3 regions of the Ciceribacter sp. L1K23 genome follow, and region 3 is predicted to be linked to each of the others. Evidence: riboswitches for the same ligand, from Rfam matches in the RefSeq annotation. Region 3 holds a riboswitch; each other region holds the start of a gene.

Region 1 (5,574 bases), 130 kb from region 3:
AGGCCGGGCGGCACAATTCGGTGGCGCTGCTCGACGGCGGCAAGATCGTCGCGATCCGCGACAAGGTCGATCTGCCGAACTACGGAGAGTTCGACGAGAAACGCGTCTTTGTCGCCGGCGACATGCCGGGACCGGTTAATTTCAGGGGGGTTCGGATCGGCATTCCGATCTGTGAGGATATCTGGGGCGATCTTGGCGTCTGCGAGACGCTGGCGGAATCGGGGGCTGAAATCCTGCTCTCGCCGAACGGCTCTCCGTACTATCGCGGCAAGGTCGACGTGCGACACCAGGTGGTGCTCAGGCAGGTGATCGAGACTGGATTGCCGATGGTCTATGCCAACCAGCTGGGCGGCCAGGACGAACTCGTCTTCGACGGCGCGAGCTTTGCCTTCAACGCCGACAAGACGCTCGCCTTCCAGATGAGCCAGTTCGAGCAGACGCAATACGTATCGACGTGGAAGCGCTCGGCCGACGGCTGGCGCTGCGACAGCGGCCCGGTGTCGAAAATCCCGACGGCCGAGGAGGCGGACTACCGCGCCTGCATGCTGGGCTTCCGCGATTACGTCAACAAGAACGGATTCAAGAGCGTGGTGCTCGGCCTTTCGGGCGGGATCGATTCCGCCATCTGCGCGGCGATCGCCGTCGATGCGCTGGGCGAGGAGAGGGTGCGCACCGTGATGCTGCCCTATCGCTACACGTCGCAGGAGAGCTTCACCGATGCCGAAGCCTGTGCAAAGGCGCTCGGCTGCCATTACGATACGGTCCCGATCGCCGAACCGGTGGAAGGCTTCCTGTCGGCTTTGTCGGAGATGTTCGAAGGCACCGAGAGCGGCATCACCGAGGAAAACCTGCAGAGCCGGACGCGCGGCACGATCCTGATGGCGATCTCCAACAAGTTCGGGTCGATGGTCGTGACCACCGGCAACAAGTCGGAAATGTCGGTCGGCTACGCCACGCTCTACGGCGACATGAACGGCGGGTTCAACCCGATCAAGGACCTCTACAAGATGCAGGTCTACGCGTTGTCGGCCTGGCGCAACAGCCACGTGCCGCCCGGTGCGCTCGGGCCTTCGGGCGAGGTGATCCCCGCGAATATCCTGTCCAAGGCGCCGTCGGCCGAGCTTCGCCCCAACCAGACCGACCAGGATTCTCTCCCGCCTTACCCGGTTCTCGACGACATTCTCGAATGCCTCGTCGAAAAGGAGATGTCGGTCGACGAGATCGTCGCCCGTGGCCATGACATCGCGACCGTCCATCGCGTCGAGCACCTGCTTTATTTGGCCGAATACAAGCGCCGCCAGTCGGCGCCGGGCGTGAAGATCACCAAGAAGAATTTCGGCCGCGATCGTCGCTATCCGATCACCAATCGCTTCCGGGATCGTTGAACCCTTCATCGGGAGGAGGCCCGGATGCGCAGTTCGGTCGAGATCTATGACATTGCGACACGCGAATGCGAGGTCGTCTGGCAGACGGAAGACTTGGTCGAGGCGCCCAACTGGTCGCGCGACGGGGATTTCCTCGTTATCAACGGCGATGGCCTGCTCTATGCCCTGCCGCTCGACGAGGACGATCCGGAGCCGGAACTGATCGACACGGGTTTCGCGGTGCGTCTCAACAACGACCACGGGCTTTCGCCCGATGGCGCCTCGATTGCCTTCTCCGACAAGACGCTGTTCGGCAAATCGTGCATCTATATCCTCGGCGACGGGGATGACCAGCCGCGGCAGGTGACGGCCAACATGCCGTCCTACTGGCACGGCTGGTCGCCGGACGGGCGAGAGCTCGCCTATTGCGGCATCCGCGACGACCAGTTCGATATCTATACGATCTCCGTCAACGGCGGCGCCGAGCGGCGACTGACATCGGGCGAGGGCCGCAATGACGGACCCGACTATTCGCCCGACGGACAGTGGATCTATTTCAATTCCAGCCGCACCGGTCTGATGCAGATCTGGCGCATGCATCCCGATGGCACCGGGCTCGAGCAACTGACGTCGGACGGTTACGGCGACTGGTTTCCGCATCCGTCGCCCGATGGCAGCAAGGTGCTGTTTCTCTCCTATGACGCCGACGTCTTCGACCATTCACGCGACAAGACCGTCCGGCTTCGGCTGATGGATGCCGATGGCGGCGATGTCGAGACGCTGTTCGAGTTCTTCGGCGGGCAGGGCAGCATCAATGTGCCCAACTGGTCGCCGGACGGCAGCGCGTTCGCCTTCGTCCGCTATTTCCCGGAATAGCATCCGGGTGTCGCAGGCAGGGCTTTGCCTTGCCCTCCGGGCGCGCTAGAACATCATCGTCAGGTGCCCTCGGCGACGGGGGAGAATCGGGAAGCCGGTGGAAATCCGGTGCGTGCCCAACGCTGTGAGGCGGATGACTTTTCCAGGGAGCGGTTGCTCCGGCCACTGGCGGTTTCGCCGGGAAGGCGGGAAAGGCAGACGAAGCCGAGCCAGAAGACCGGCCTGACGAGATAGGCTTTGCCTGCGTGGACGGCAGGCGGTCGCATGCACCGTTGGGGATTTGACGATGCACGACGAACCGAACGACCATCTCGTGCGGGCCGCTGCCTTTTCGCCGGAAGAGCGGGAAGCGGTCTACCGCGCCATTCATACGCGCCGCGACGTGCGCGACCAGTTCCTGCCCGACCCTCTGCCCGACACCCTCGTGCGTCGCCTGCTGGAAGCCGCCCACGCCGCGCCCTCCGTCGGCTTCATGCAGCCGTGGAACTTCATCGTGGTGCGCGACGAGGCAAAGCGGCAGGCTGTCTGGCAAGCCTTCAGCCGTGCCAACGACGAGGCGGCGGCCATGTTTCCGCAGGAGCGTCGTGACGCATACATGCGGCTGAAGCTGGAGGGCATCCGCAAGGCGCCCGTCGGCATCTGCGTCACCTGCGACCCGACGCGGAGCGGTCCGGTGGTTCTTGGCCGGACCCACAATCCGCGCATGGACAGCTATTCCTCCGTCTGCGCGGTGCAGAACCTCTGGCTCGCGGCGAGGGCTGAGGGGATCGGCATGGGCTGGGTCAGCATCTTCCACCAGGAGGATCTGCGTGTGCTCCTCAACATTCCCGAGCATGTGGAAATCATCGGCTGGTTCTGTCTCGGCTATGTCGAGAGGCTCTATGATCAGCCGGAGCTTGCGATCAAGGGCTGGCGGCAGCGGATGCCGCTCGATGAACTCGTCTTCGAGGAGGCATGGCCTTCGTCCTAAAGGTGTCTGAATTCGATCGGTCGCTTAAAAGCTGCATCATATGTTTAATGTTATTTTAAAGGACGATTACTAATTTCAGCATCACGTAACGGCAACGAGCTGCCTATGCGGGATCATTGATCCCCCTAGGGGCGGTTGCTGCGCACGAGAGTGTTTGAGCGGAGAAATCATGTCTTTTGGAAATGTTAGACTTGGCCGGGCGGTGCCCGTTGCCGTGGCGGGCCTCGTTGCCCTGAGCGCCGGATCGCTTGTCATCTCGGATATTGTTGGTCAGCGGCAGCTCGCTGATGTGATTGACCTGCATGAGCGCACACAGAACGAAGCGCTGCTCATCCGCGAGCTGGTGACGCTCCAGAAGAATGTCGAGCTCTCCGTTGTCAGCACGCAGGAATCGCTGACCGATATTTCGGCTACACAGGGCAGAGACGGTCTCGATGACGGTTTCGCGCTCGCCGAGGAAGAGGCGCGGCATCTGAACGAATATGCGGGTGGCATTACGCAGCTTGCGTCGAAACTCAATTCACCCGAACTGGCCTCCGCCATTGGTCAGCTCGTCGCGCGGTACGATGAGTTCCACGCCGGCGGCATCGAGATGGCCAAGGCCTATATCGCGGGTGGGCCGGAGAAGGGCAATGTCCTCATGGGCAATTTCGACGCCGTGTCCGACGCGCTGCAGGCCGAAGTGGAATCGATGACGTCGATCGTCTCCGGCATCGTCGCGAAAAGCGACGCCGAGGCCGGGGCGGCGCTGGTCAGCGTGCAGGCGAACGGCGCCCGGATGCTGCTGGTTATGGAGCTGCTTGGCGCTTTCACCGTGCTGTGCGGCATCGCGCTGGCGTTTTTCGTGTCGCGGCGCCTGATGCGGCCGTTGACGCGGGCGACCGGCGCCATGAACGGCCTTGCGGAAGGAAAGCTGTCGGTCTCGCTCGACGGCGCCGATCGCGGCGACGAGATCGGAGATCTGGCCCGCGCCTTCGTCAAGTTCCGAGAGAACCTTCTCGCCAAGCAGCAGGCGGACGAGGAAGACAAGCGCCGCAGGCTGGAAATGGACGACATGCGCTCGTCGGAAGAGGCGCGGCGGACCGCCGAATTCAATCGGTCTAAGTCGACGGTCGACGTTCTGGCCGACGCGCTCGACCGTCTTGCCGGGGGTGACCTGACGGCCCGTATCCACACCACCTTCGACGGCGAATACGACCGGCTTCGCCTCAACTTCAACCAGTCGGCGGAGAAGCTTCAGCGGGCGATGACCGATATCTCGAACATCTCCGACGAAATCCGTGGCGACTCGGCCGAGATGCGTTCCGCCTCAGACGGCCTGGCGCGGCGGACCGAGCAGCAGGCGGCAGCGCTCGAAGAGACCGCGGCGGCTCTCGGGCAAATCACCGACACGGTGAAGAACGCCTCCCGTATCGCCGACGAGGCGGGCCAGAAGGTCGCCGAGGCGAGCAAGCGGGCAGACCAGTCGGACGGTATCGTGCGCAACGCGATCAAGGCCATGGGTGACATCGAGCGGAGTTCCTCGCAAATCGGCCAGATCATCGGCGTGATCGACGAGATCGCCTTCCAGACCAACCTGCTCGCGCTCAACGCCGGCGTCGAGGCCGCGCGTGCTGGCGATGCCGGCAAGGGCTTCGCCGTGGTTGCCCAGGAAGTCCGCGAACTGGCGCAGCGGTCCGCGACCGCGGCCAAGGAGATCGCCGCGCTGATCAGTCAGTCGAACGGTGCCGTCAGCAACGGCGTGTCGCTGGTCAACCAGTCCGGCGAAATCCTGTCGCTGATCCAACAGCAGGTGCTCCAGATCAACGATGACATCCGCCACATCGTGACGGGTGCTCGCGAGCAGGCCATGGGCCTCAGCGAGATCAATTCCGCGATTTCGCAGATGGATCAGGTCACGCAGCAGAATGCCGCCATGGTCGAGGAAATGACCGCGTCCGCACACAAACTCGCGGGCGAAGCCGAGGACATGAGCGGCCAGATCGGCCAGTTCCGGCTTTCACAGGAGCGGCAGCCCCGCTTGTCACGCGCCGCGTGACACACCGATACCGCAGGAGCCGCCGATCGGGCGGCTCTTTGCATTTGGGCGGCCAAGCGTCACTGCTGCAGCGGTTGCGGGCCGTCGAGCGCCGGGTTCTTGAGGTCGATGCTGCTTGTTTCCGTCGGCAGGAAGGTCGGTCCGACCTGACGTACCTTGTCCCTGGCCGGATCGTATGGCCGTTCGCGCGCCTCGATCGGTTCATCCGGCTTGGCGGGGCGGGTTCTTATCTGCTTGATCGACGAATAGAGCTGCTCTTCCCGGCCAAGCGATGGCTGCGACTGCCTGGCGCGGTCGTAGTAGGCCGACAGGTTGCAGCTGCAGGA
Region 2 (5,574 bases), 1.2 Mb from region 3:
CTCCGACAGCGGAATATTGGTCGATCCCACCGAGACGGCGAGCATGATCATGGCGGCGAGACCCACCGTCAGCCCTGCCACCAGCACCGGGGTGAGGTGAATGAGGGCATGGCGCGGCCCGCTGACGTATCCGCGATGGCTCATTACTGGGTCGAGCGCTGGAAGGCGTCGGCGAGCGTCTTCACCGCGTTGATGTTGCGCGGACCGGGCGTCGCCTCGACATAGGGCAGCACGACGAAGCGGTTGTTCTTCACCGCCGGAATATCCTTGAAGGCCGGGTTGTCACGCATGTAGGCGATCTTCTGCTCCGCCGTCACCTCGCCGTAGTCGACGATGACGACCACCTCCGGATTGCGCTCGATCACCGGCTCCCAGCCGACCTCGGTCCAGCTGGTCTCGACATCCTCCATGATGTTGACGCCGCCGGCAGCCTCGATCAGCGCCGTCGGCATGCCGAAGCGGCCGGCCGTGAACGGCTTTTCCTCGCCGCTGTCATAGACGAACACCTTGAGCGGCTGCGTTCCCTCCGGCACGGATGCGGTCGCCTCGGCGATCTGCTTGCGGTAGCCCGCGACCAGCGCCTCGGCCTTTTCGGAGACGCCGAAGATCCGGCCCAGATTCAGGATGTCGGTATACATGTCCTCCATCGAGGACTTGTCCTTCTTCATGATGTGAATGCAGCTCTCGGTCAGCTCGTAGACCTTGATGCCGAACGGCTCCAGCGTCTCAGGCGTCACCTCGCCGCCGACCTTCATGCCGTAGTTCCAGCCGGCAAAGAACAGGTCGGCATCGGCTTCCAGCAGCACTTCCTTGGTCGGATACTGCGGCGCGATCTCCGGCAGGTCGCCGAGCTTCGCCTTCATCTCCGCGTCCATCTTGTACCAGCCGGAAATGCCGGAAATCCCGGCCATGCTGCCGGTGAGATCGAGCGCCAGCATCATGTCGGTGAGGTTCACGTCCTGAGAGATCGCCCGCTTCGGCGCTTCTTCGAACGTCACCTCGCGGTCGCAGCTCTTCACGGTGACCGGAAAGCCCGACGCAAGCGCGGTGGAGGCCGAAAGGGCGATAAAGGCGGAAAGGGCAATGGTGAAGCGCATCAAGGTCTCCCTGAAATGGTCTGGTCGAGATGAAAGGAAAATCGGGGCCGGCCGGTGGCCGGATGGGCGTCGATCACAGCTTCGACCGAAAAGGTCTCGCGGATCGCATGCGGGGTCAGCACATCGAGCGCCGGGCCGTACTGCACCTGCCGCCCGCGCGCCATGACAAGCACGGCATCGGCATGCGCCGAAGCGAGCGCCAGGTCGTGCAGCGAGACGATCACCGTCGCCGGCAGCCGCGAGAGCAGCGCCAGCACTTCGAGCTGGTGGCGGATGTCGAGATGGTTGGTCGGCTCGTCGAGGATCAGGATGTCGGGTTTCTGCAGGAGCGCCCGGGCGATCATCACCCGCTGCTTCTCGCCGCCCGAGAGCGAGGCGAAATTGCGCGGCGCCAGATGCTCGAGCGCCATCAATTGCAGCGCATCGCCGATCGCCGCGTAGGCCTCGTGCCGGTCCATGCGCCCCTGGTGCGGCGTCAGTCCGAGCTCCACGATCTCCGCGACTGTGAGGCCGAAATCGGTCGCCGGCTCCTGCAGCACGGTCGCGATGCGCCGCGCCACGGCCTGCGGCTTCATCCGCCAGATATCCTCGCCATCGATGGTGATCCGGCCGGCATCCGGCCTGTGATAGCGGTAGAGACAGCGCAGCAGGCTCGATTTGCCGGCCCCGTTCGGACCGACGATCGCCAGCATCTCGCCGGGCAGCACGGTAAAGGAAATGTCTGAAATGATCGGTTCGTCCGGAGAGCCGCGCATGGCGCCGCCCCAGGAAACACTTTCCACGCGAAGCCCCGCGGGCTTCACGCCGCTCAGTGTCGACGGCAATTGCATCCTTCAGCCTCCACGACGGACCTCGGGTCGCGGAAGGGCTGCGGCTGGCGGGAATCGGAAAAGGATCTCTCGAATGCCATCGTCGCTCTCCTCGGCACACCCCGGCCGGGTTTCGTTACACGTCGAGGCAGGTCTCCTGGCTTGCGGGTCAATGCGCTCCCGGACCTTCCCGGCCTTTTGGGCCAGTGGTTTATCCCGGTCGAACTCGCCGCTCACAGTTGCGGGGGCAGCCACGGTCTTGCGCCCTGTTGGGTACGTCGCACCGTGTTCCCTTTTAATCCCCTCGGGCTTTCGCGACCCTTGGAGAACCTTCAACGGAAGAAGGTGTAACAATGTAACGCGGGGGCGTCAATGGGCGATGGGGAGCGAAAGAGGGGAGGGGCGTGACAGGACTTTCGGCACTGGCGGCGGTGACCGGACAGGGCAGCTTCCGGTCAGGTGGACGATATCACGTACGGCCGAGTGTTACCTGAACAGCGTCAGCAGACTATCGGCACTCGTATTCGCGATGCTCAGCGACTGTATCGCCAACTGCTCCTGCGTTTGCAGCGCCTTCAGACGCGTGGAAGCCTCGTTCATATCGGCGTCCACGAGGCGGCCGATCCCGCTGTCGATGCTGTCTGTGAGCTTCGCAACGAAATCCGACTGCATGGAAATGCGTGACTGAAGTGCCCCAAGGTCTGCGGCCGCATCGATCGTCATCTCCAGCCAACCGTCGATCCGGGATAGCAGAAGACCCAGATCGCTTCCGTCCGTGACATCCACATCCATAATCGTGTACTCGGGAACGCCTGTTACACGGAAGTTGGAAAACAGCACGGGATTGGGGGCGTCTTGGCCGAACGCTTGGTTGTTGACCCCGTAGAAACCGGGACCAGAGTCGGCGGCTGATTGGGCCAAGAGGTCCCAAAATTCGAAGTCCCCGTCTACAACTCCATTCGGTCCGGCCCATTGGTCAAAAACCGCTTTCGTCACAGTTGCCGTATAGAGAAGTGCCCCGTCTTGGATGTCGAATTTGAATTCGTCTCCGTCATCCATCGTGAACGGCTCGGTAAAGGCAAATGTGTCAGTGGGGCTCGTGAAGTTCTCAAAACCACCATATGTTCTGCCATTTCCTCCAGTCGACGGGATCGTCTGCAAGAGGCCATTACCCACCGTAGTGAAAAGTGCAATTTCGCCTAGATTTACAGAGATTTTCTTGACGCCGAAGTTACCGCTCGCATCTCGCGTCGCAGACGCAACGACGGAGGCGCTGTTGCTGCCATCGGTGGAAAGCCAGTTCTCCCCGCTGAAAGTAGCGGAAGAAACGATACTGGTGAGTTGCTCCTTGAGCTGTTCGATTTCAGCCTGAACCTTGTAGCGATCAACACCGTCTTCTGTTGCCACGACAATTTTCGACTTCATCTCACTGATGACATCGACGACGGCCGTCATCCCGGCATAGGCGGTATCGACCTTCGCGCCCCCCAACCCCAGCGCGTCTTCCACCGCCGCTAGCGCCATGTTGTCGGAATGCATTGTCGTGGAAATCGACCAGTACGCGGCATTGTCGGAAGCCTGCCCCACCCTCATTCCGGTCGACACCTGGCGTTGCGTGTCCTGCATTTGACCAGCGATAGTACGGAGAGTTTGGAGCGCACTCATCGCTCCGATATTCGTGAGAATACTGGTCATGAAAACTCGGAAATGAAGAGATTCGCGCGGTCATCGCGCTGGAGAGAAGAGCGCCACTAAAGAGGCCGCATGGTAAACGAAGGGTTAACTCTCGGGTAGCATGCGAACTATTTCTGGTACCTGACCGTTCACGGATATGTGAAGCGCTGGCGCTTCATTTTTCCATTCCGTGGAGCGGTGACCAGCTGTCGACCGGAAGACCTCCGTCACCGCTTGTTTGTCGGCAATCAATCGCTCTAGGATTGGCGACAGAACGAAAGATGCGGGTCGGAAAATCCGCGAGTTGTCATGGGAGCCGCTGTTGCAGACCCTCAAACACGGACGTTGGCTCAACGAGCCGACGAAAGCGAAAATATCGGATGGCGAACTGTTCGTGGTGACGGACGCCAACACCGATTTCTGGCGAAAGACGCACTACGGCTTCGTCCGCGACACCGGCCACTTCTATGCATTTGAGACCGAAGGTGATTTCACCGCAGAGGTTCGGGTCCAGGCACATTTCGAGCATCTCTACGACCAGGCCGGCCTCATGGTCAGGCTCGACGAACGACGCTGGGTCAAGGCCGGGATCGAGTTCTCGGACGGACATGGCCTGCTCGGCAGTGTGCTGACCGATGAAACCTCCGACTGGGCCACGGGGCGATATGACGGTGACCCATCCGATTTCTGGATAAGGGTGACCGTGGAGAGCGGTGTTTTGAGGATACAGGCGTCAGGCGATGGCCGGACCTGGCCACTGGCCCGCCTCTGCCCGTTCCCGAAAGCGGATCGCTATCTGGTCGGTCCCATGTGCTGCACGCCCGAACGGGCAGGCCTGGAAGTGCGATTCAGTGAGTGGCGACTGGGGCCGGCCCTGGGAAAGGACATTCACGACCTGTCCTAGCCGCCAGACCCCTTCGTTTGGACGTCGGAACGTCTGCTTCTGGAGTAAATCGCCCTACCGCGAAGCAACCCGTCTTCCACCCTCGGCGAAGTCGTGCCACTGCTCCACCGTGCCGCGGAACACGTTGAGGTCGATCTTCTCGCTCACCCCGTGGGAGAGGCCGGAGCCGGAATACTGCCAGAACACCCAGTCGCGGTTCGGATAGACCTTGGACGGATGCTGGGCGACGGCCCGCAGCCAGAAGGGGTAGGTCTTGAAGTGGCCGGCGAGGTTGTCGGCGTAGAAATCCGGCGCGGTGTAGATCACCGGGCGCTTGCCGTAGTGGCGCTCCAGCATGTCCATGAACACCTGCATCTTTTCGCGCGCCTTTTCCGCCGAAATCTTGAAGCGGCAGTCAGACTGGTGGTTGTATTCCACGTCGATGACGGGCGGCAGAGCGTCGGGATCGTTCGGCACGTTCTTGATGAACCATTCGGCCTGCTGGCTCGCCACGCGGCACCAGTAGAAGAAGTGGTAGGCGCCGCGCTTCAGCCCGGCCTCCTTCGCCTCGCGCCAGTTCTTGGCGAACATCGGGTCGATGTGGTCGCCGCCGTCGGTCGCCTTGATATAGGCGAAGTTGGCGCCCTGGGTGCGAAGCTTCGGCCAGTCGATGTCGCCCTGCCAGCGCGACACGTCGACGCCGTGCACCGCGTAATGCTTCGGCTGCACCTTGCCGAAATTGATCGGCTTGGCATCGCGGAACTGCTGGGCATAGACCTTCAGCCGCCCGCCCTTCACGACCGGTGCCATCACCGTGTTCGGCCGGTCGGTCGGCGCGGCATAGCCCGACGCGCTCACGGCCGAAAGCGCCGGCGATTGCGCGGATCCGCCGGCCCAGGCGAGCTCATGCGTCTCCTCGCCACCTGACACCTTCGCCGGCGGCGTCGGCGCGATCGAGGCCGTCGTCTCGTTCGAGGTCTTCACCGAAAGCGCCGCCGTCGGGTCCGACGTCGAGCTGCAGCCGACGAGAAGCGTAGAGGCCAGAAGAAGGGCCGGAAGACAATTGAGACGCATCACTCACTCAACGGTTGGAGAAGGCGCCACCCCGCGA
Region 3 (5,574 bases):
ACCCCATCGAGCCGTGATCTCTTCTTGAATCCGCTTGGGAAGAGATTCGAAAAACGCTATGTAATCATTCAAGGAAATGACATCGCGGATTTCCCGCCCATCACGCGCGGCATTGGTCGGCCCGGCCATCATATGCGCCATCAGCGCATCGCCATCCGAGGGTATGTCGCCGACCGAATAGCCCGCCGCCTCCATCGCTCTCAGCACCTCGACGGTGCCGGCGGGCGTGTCGAGGCCGACGCCATTGCCAAGCCGGCCGTCGCGGTTCGGGTAGTTCGCCATGATCAGTGCCACGAGACGGTCCGCCGCCGGCGTCCGTCGCAGCCTAGCCCAGCGCGCCGCAAGCTCGGCGACGAAGGCCATGCGACCGGAATCGGGTTCATGGCTGACGATATTGGTCTCAACCGTCTCATCGAACCGCGCCGCCGCCTTGAACGATATCGCACGGGTCATCACCCGCCCGTCCACCTCCGGCAGCGCCACATGCATCGCAAGGTCACGTGCCGAAAGGCCCTGAGACGAGTTTTCCCAAGCGTCCAGAGCAGAACTCGAGAAAATCGCCTGCAGCACAACCGCGCCGCTCTCGTCGAGCACGGTGGACGGATTTTCACTGCCGGGTGCCGAGACCGCAAAGCCGGTGGCGTTGATCACCACATCGGGCGTCGCCTCGGCGAACACCGCCCGCAGTGTCTCAACCGAGACAGCGTCCTTGAGCGAGCCGACGAACACCGGCAATGCCCGCATGCCCTGCGCTCGCAGCGCCTCCACCATCGCCGCGACAGGCTTGGTTTCGCCGCTCTGCACGAGCGCGCGGTAAAAACAGATGGCGGCTATCGGCGCCGCTGACCCCGCAGCCTTCCGCCACTCCTCAACTCCGACGACACCCCGGCCCGGCCACCAGATGCCGGCCTTCATCAGCGGGATCGCCGGGGCAGGCCGTTCGCCTTGGTCGATCAGGAACGCGGCGTAATCCAGAAAGGCATTCGCGTTCTCTGCTCCGCCCTCGACAAGATAGGACCAGAGAACGGCAAGGTTGTCCGGCCCGACAGTCGAAAACGGCGCCAGTCCCTCATCCGGTTTGTCGTCGCCCGGCAGCACGGCGATCTTCGCGCCGCTCCGCCGAACGACCGCATGCAGCGCCTCGAGCGCATAGTGAAAATAGCTCGCCCCGCCGAGCGCCCTGACCACGATCAACTTTGCGTGCCGCGCCGTGCGCTCGACATAGGTGTCGACCGACATCGGGTGCTTGAGGCTCATCAAGCTAGCCAGTCGCACGGATGGCCCGCCCTCACGGCCAGCAGCAGCAGCGGCTGCGATCGCTGCGAGCTCCGTGTCGGCCGCAGACAGGACGAGGATGTCGCCGGGCGTCTGCCCGAGGTCGATCGCCTCCTCCCCGTCGCTGATCGAGCCTTTCTGGGCGAGCAGAAGATGCATTGATCAGCCGGCCGCCGCCTGCACCGCCTCGACCACGGCGCCGTAGTCCCACTCGTGCAGGCCGATCACCACCAGGCGCGTCTCGCGCTTGTCGCCGCTCGTCCAGGGACGGTCGAAATAGGTGTCGACGCGGCTGCCGACCGCCTGCAGGACAAGACGCATCGGCTTGCCGGGCACGTCAATGAAACCCTTGAGGCGCAGCACGTCATGGGTGGCGATCACGTCCTTCAGCTTCTCGACGAAGGCCGCCGGATCGGCGATCGGAGGCAGCTTCAGCACAAAGCTTTCGAACTCGTCGTGATCGTGATGGTGCAGGTGATCGTGATCGTCGCCGGCGGCGTGGGCCGCCTCGTGCTCCAGTTCGTGATGCGACTTGCGGTTTTCGATGTCGTCCTCCGTGCTCGCCCCGATCCCGAGCAGGACGAGCGACGGCACCTCGCCGTTCCTCGCCTCGATTAGCGCCGGCTTGCGCGCGGTACGGCCGGTCACCTCGGCGCGCACGGCCGCGACACCAGCGGCATCGAGCAGATCGGTCTTGTTGAGCACGATCAGGTCGGCGCAGGTCAGCTGATCCTCGAACAGTTCCTCGATCGGGCTTTCGTGATCAAGGCTCTCGTCTCCGGCCCGCTGGGCGGCGACCGCATCATGGTCGTCGGCGAACCGGCCCGCCGCGACCGCGACGCTATCGACCACCGTCACAACACCGTCAACCGTCACGCGGGTGCGGATGTCGGGCCAGTTGAAGGCTGCGACCAACGGCTGCGGCAGAGCAAGACCGGAGGTTTCGATGACGATATGATCAGGCTTGATATCGCGGTCGAGCAGCTTCTGCATGGTCGGCACGAAGTCATCGGCCACCGTGCAGCAGATGCAGCCATTGGTGAGCTCGATGATGTCATCCTCCGTGCAGTTCTCCGCCCCGCAGCCCTTCAGAACCTCGCCGTCGACGCCGAGATCGCCGAACTCGTTGATGATCAGCGCGATCTTCTTGCCGCCGGCATTGGTCAGCATGTTGCGGATGATGGTGGTCTTGCCGGCACCGAGAAAGCCGGTGATCACGGTAGCGGGAATTTTCTGCTGCAACATGGTTCAACCCTTCATCTTGAGCGGCAATCCGGCCGCCACGAAATAGACTTGCGCCACCACCTCGGCGACGCGCTGGTGAAGACGGCCGGCATGGTCGCGAAACTCCCGCGCCATCCTGTTGTCGGGCACGATGCCCAGTCCGACTTCGTTGGAAACGACGATCACCCGCGCCGAGAGCGACGGAAGAACTTTCACGAGGCTGGTGGCCGAAGCGTCGATGGAGCGCTCCTCCATCATCAGATTCGTGATCCACAGCGTCAGGCAATCGACGAGGACCACACGGTCCGGCGAGTCGAGAGCCCACAGACGATCGGCAAGATCGAACGGCTCCTCGTGTGTCGTCCAGCCATCCCCGGCGCGATCCGCCTTGTGTTTGTCGATACGCGCCTGCATCTCGTCGTCAAAGGCGCGGCCTGTCGCCAGATAGTGCAGATCGAGACCGCTTTGACGAGCCAGGCGCTCCGAAAAGGCCGACTTGCCTGAGCGGGCGCCACCGAGCACGAGAATGGTCCTATTCATCTTGCCTCCATCGCATCCGTCGCATAAATGCCGCCGCCCCGCGCCGCAAAGGCTGGAAAAGTCGCGGTCGGCCTTCCGGCAGATCCGTCAGAAGGGTGCAGGGAATAGGTCGATGTCACAACAGGGCTCGTAATCTCAGCAGACGCAGAAGAAAGTCCATCAACGGTCTGCTGGGTCGTTATCGGATCGTCCTGAAAAGACGGAACCACCGCAAACGCCGTCGCGGCAACAATCAGGATGCCGAGGGCGATCGAAAGGAAAGAGAAATTCTTACGCACGACGTGTCGCCTCGGCACGTTTCATAGCGCGGCCCAGGGACTCATCGCGTGTTGACCGGACGTACGGATACACCACGCCTGTCGTCTGTGTCGCCATGACAACCTCCGTGCTGGCAACGGGGAAATCCTTCCCCAAGGCTGGGCAAAATGCCCGGCACGGATGGCAGGTCTCCTGGCTCATGGCATAAGGCCCAATCAAGGGCACGCGGGTCCGTCTCGCCTTCCCGGCGCATCGGCAATATCGCGAAAAGGTGGACGATTCGTAGATCCTAGAGGCGTCCGACCCCGGCTGATCGCGCATGCCGCGCCAGTGACTTTTCCGGACTGTCCAGTAGCGCCGCCCAAGGCACCATGCCCTGATCCCGACGTGTCCGAGGCAGATCCGGATGACGGACCCTCGCCACTCTACAGTCGCGGGGTCGGCTGCGATGGGGACGCCCGGAATGGGTCCGTCCTGTCGCATTCCCTTTTGCTCTCCGCCCACCCTTTGCGGGACGACGGAAACCATCCGTTCATGCCGACTTGATTAGGCCGACGACATCGGCAAGTCAATCGCGCCGGCGACCTTCGCCGTTCACGGATTGCAGGTCGGATCGGTTGCCACGTCGCAAGTGGAACCGCCGCCAATGGTGATCTTGCCGCTAGCACCTTCCTCAACATTGGTGCCCGATGGAACCACGGGCGCAGCAGCCGGCGCAACGGTCGGCGCGGGCACCACCGCAGGCGCGGTAACCGAGGCTGGCGCGGCCACAGCCGGAGCATCCGCTTTCAGCTTGGTCGACGTGGTCCGCGGCTTCGGGCGGGGCGGAGGCAGGCGAGGCGTTTGCAAGGAGAAGGCGAAGCGAATTCGCGCTGCTGCCTCTTCCGCAAGGTTCTCGTCGGCGATACGGGGATTGTCGGTAGAACTGTGAACAATGAAGGTTCCCGCTGCCACGGGATTGCCGGTGTCGATGTCGGCGGCTGTCACCTTGAAGCGCACGCTCGCACGCCTGTCACCGTAGGCCTGTACCGGACGATAATCGTCGAACTTCACCGTCAGCACGACCCTTTGCAGCGGAACATTGCGGCGGGTGGCATTGACTGCCGCAGCGACACGGCGGTCAACGCCAGCAAGCACGACGAGAGGCACGTCGGCGGCACCGATCACCGCAACGTCCCTGACATCATACATCAATGGCCGGCGGATCGGCTCGCGCCCCGTGAGAATGCAGGAGGGCAGTACGGCGACCACCGCGATAATCGCAAGGAGACGGAGAAGGAATCGCTGCATGGGGAATCCCGAAAAGACGTTTCGTCTTTTTCGACATTCCTGATTTATGGTTAGCGGGTGGTTAACTCAGCCGCGACGGGCCGAAAATACACCATAAGCCGCGGCCATTTCCTCGAACCGCTTGGCCCGGCGATGGGCCGCTTCCGCGTCGATACCCCAATGCTCGTCCGTCCAGTCTTCGTCGAGGTGGGCCAGAGACCATGCCTCTTCCAACGAAATCCGCCCTTCGGACAGCGCGAGGCCGATGAGCGCCGAGCCCGTGAGGGTTGTCATGACGTGCAAAGCCGAGAGCGCGAAAGGATCGCGATGCCTGGCAAGCGCCTTTTCGAATGCGGCGATCGCCGCTTCTGGCTGCTCCTGGTGCATCACACCGACAGCCAGGATGAAGCGCGCCCCAAAGGTCTCCGCGGCCCAGTCCAGCAGGGGATTCCACGAGAGGTTCTGGCGCTCCACCAGCTCCTGCGGCGTGTCGGCGCGATAAAAGATCATGTCCGTGCCCGCAAAGCGGAGAATTTCCGCCGCCACCATGTCGACCTGTTCGGCCACGGCATCGATTGCGGTGTTGGCAAGCCTGGTCACGGGCATGGTCGCCGGATCGATCACATCCTTCTGCGCCCGCCATTCAACCGCCACAAGTTCGGCGAGCGGTGTGGTCGGAAGGAGAAGCGTATTCCTGGCAGGCGTCTTTACGGGTCGCCCGTCGAGCTTGACGGCGAAGCTGTCGCCATCTGCCTCCACGCTTACGTTTTCGTAGAATTTCTTCGGCAGAGGCCGCTTCATCTGGATCTGCGCTCGGCGGACCGGATCTTCGTGGCTGGGCTCAGGCACGAATGTGCCGAAGATATCAGAAAGTTCATCGCGCATCGGGTTACCCCTTGTGAATATAGGCCAGAAGATCGGCGGGGCGCTCCACCACCGCGTCGGCGCCGGCCTGCCAAAGCTCCTCGACGGAACAGTAGCCCCAGGAGACGCCGATCGCTGCAGCAC

The links. Region 3 has a riboswitch for cobalamin ahead of J5J10_RS06770 (hypothetical protein). Riboswitches for the same ligand answer to the same signal wherever they lie in the genome.
Region 1: it holds a riboswitch for cobalamin, as region 3 does, so the genes downstream of both, bluB (5,6-dimethylbenzimidazole synthase) here and J5J10_RS06770 (hypothetical protein) in region 3, are expected to answer to the same signal.
Region 2: it holds a riboswitch for cobalamin, as region 3 does, so the genes downstream of both, J5J10_RS12735 (ABC transporter ATP-binding protein) here and J5J10_RS06770 (hypothetical protein) in region 3, are expected to answer to the same signal.

What each region holds. Positions count from the first base shown of each region.
Region 1 covers NZ_JAGRRC010000001.1:1,331,588-1,337,161, forward strand. Annotated here, with positions in the region: gene J5J10_RS06140 (NAD+ synthase) at 1-1,385, shown strand, start outside; gene J5J10_RS06145 (PD40 domain-containing protein) at 1,410-2,240, shown strand; cobalamin riboswitch at 2,285-2,481, shown strand; gene bluB (5,6-dimethylbenzimidazole synthase) at 2,527-3,210, shown strand; gene J5J10_RS06155 (HAMP domain-containing methyl-accepting chemotaxis protein) at 3,380-5,248, shown strand; gene J5J10_RS22690 (DUF2865 domain-containing protein) at 5,308-5,574, opposite strand, start outside.
Region 2 covers NZ_JAGRRC010000001.1:2,622,048-2,627,621, forward strand. Annotated here, with positions in the region: gene J5J10_RS12725 (iron ABC transporter permease) at 1-144, opposite strand, end outside; gene J5J10_RS12730 (ABC transporter substrate-binding protein) at 144-1,097, opposite strand; gene J5J10_RS12735 (ABC transporter ATP-binding protein) at 1,097-1,927, opposite strand; cobalamin riboswitch at 2,036-2,255, opposite strand; gene J5J10_RS12740 (flagellin) at 2,393-3,601, opposite strand; gene J5J10_RS12745 (DUF1349 domain-containing protein) at 3,903-4,484, shown strand; gene J5J10_RS12750 (GH25 family lysozyme) at 4,539-5,537, opposite strand.
Region 3 covers NZ_JAGRRC010000001.1:1,456,732-1,462,305, reverse strand. Annotated here, with positions in the region: gene cobN (cobaltochelatase subunit CobN) at 1-1,434, opposite strand, end outside; gene cobW (cobalamin biosynthesis protein CobW) at 1,438-2,520, opposite strand; gene cobU (bifunctional adenosylcobinamide kinase/adenosylcobinamide-phosphate guanylyltransferase) at 2,524-3,039, opposite strand; gene J5J10_RS06770 (hypothetical protein) at 3,036-3,317, opposite strand; cobalamin riboswitch at 3,462-3,841, opposite strand; gene J5J10_RS06765 (hypothetical protein) at 3,892-4,587, opposite strand; gene J5J10_RS06760 (ATP12 family protein) at 4,654-5,451, opposite strand; gene J5J10_RS06755 (HAD-IA family hydrolase) at 5,456-5,574, opposite strand, start outside.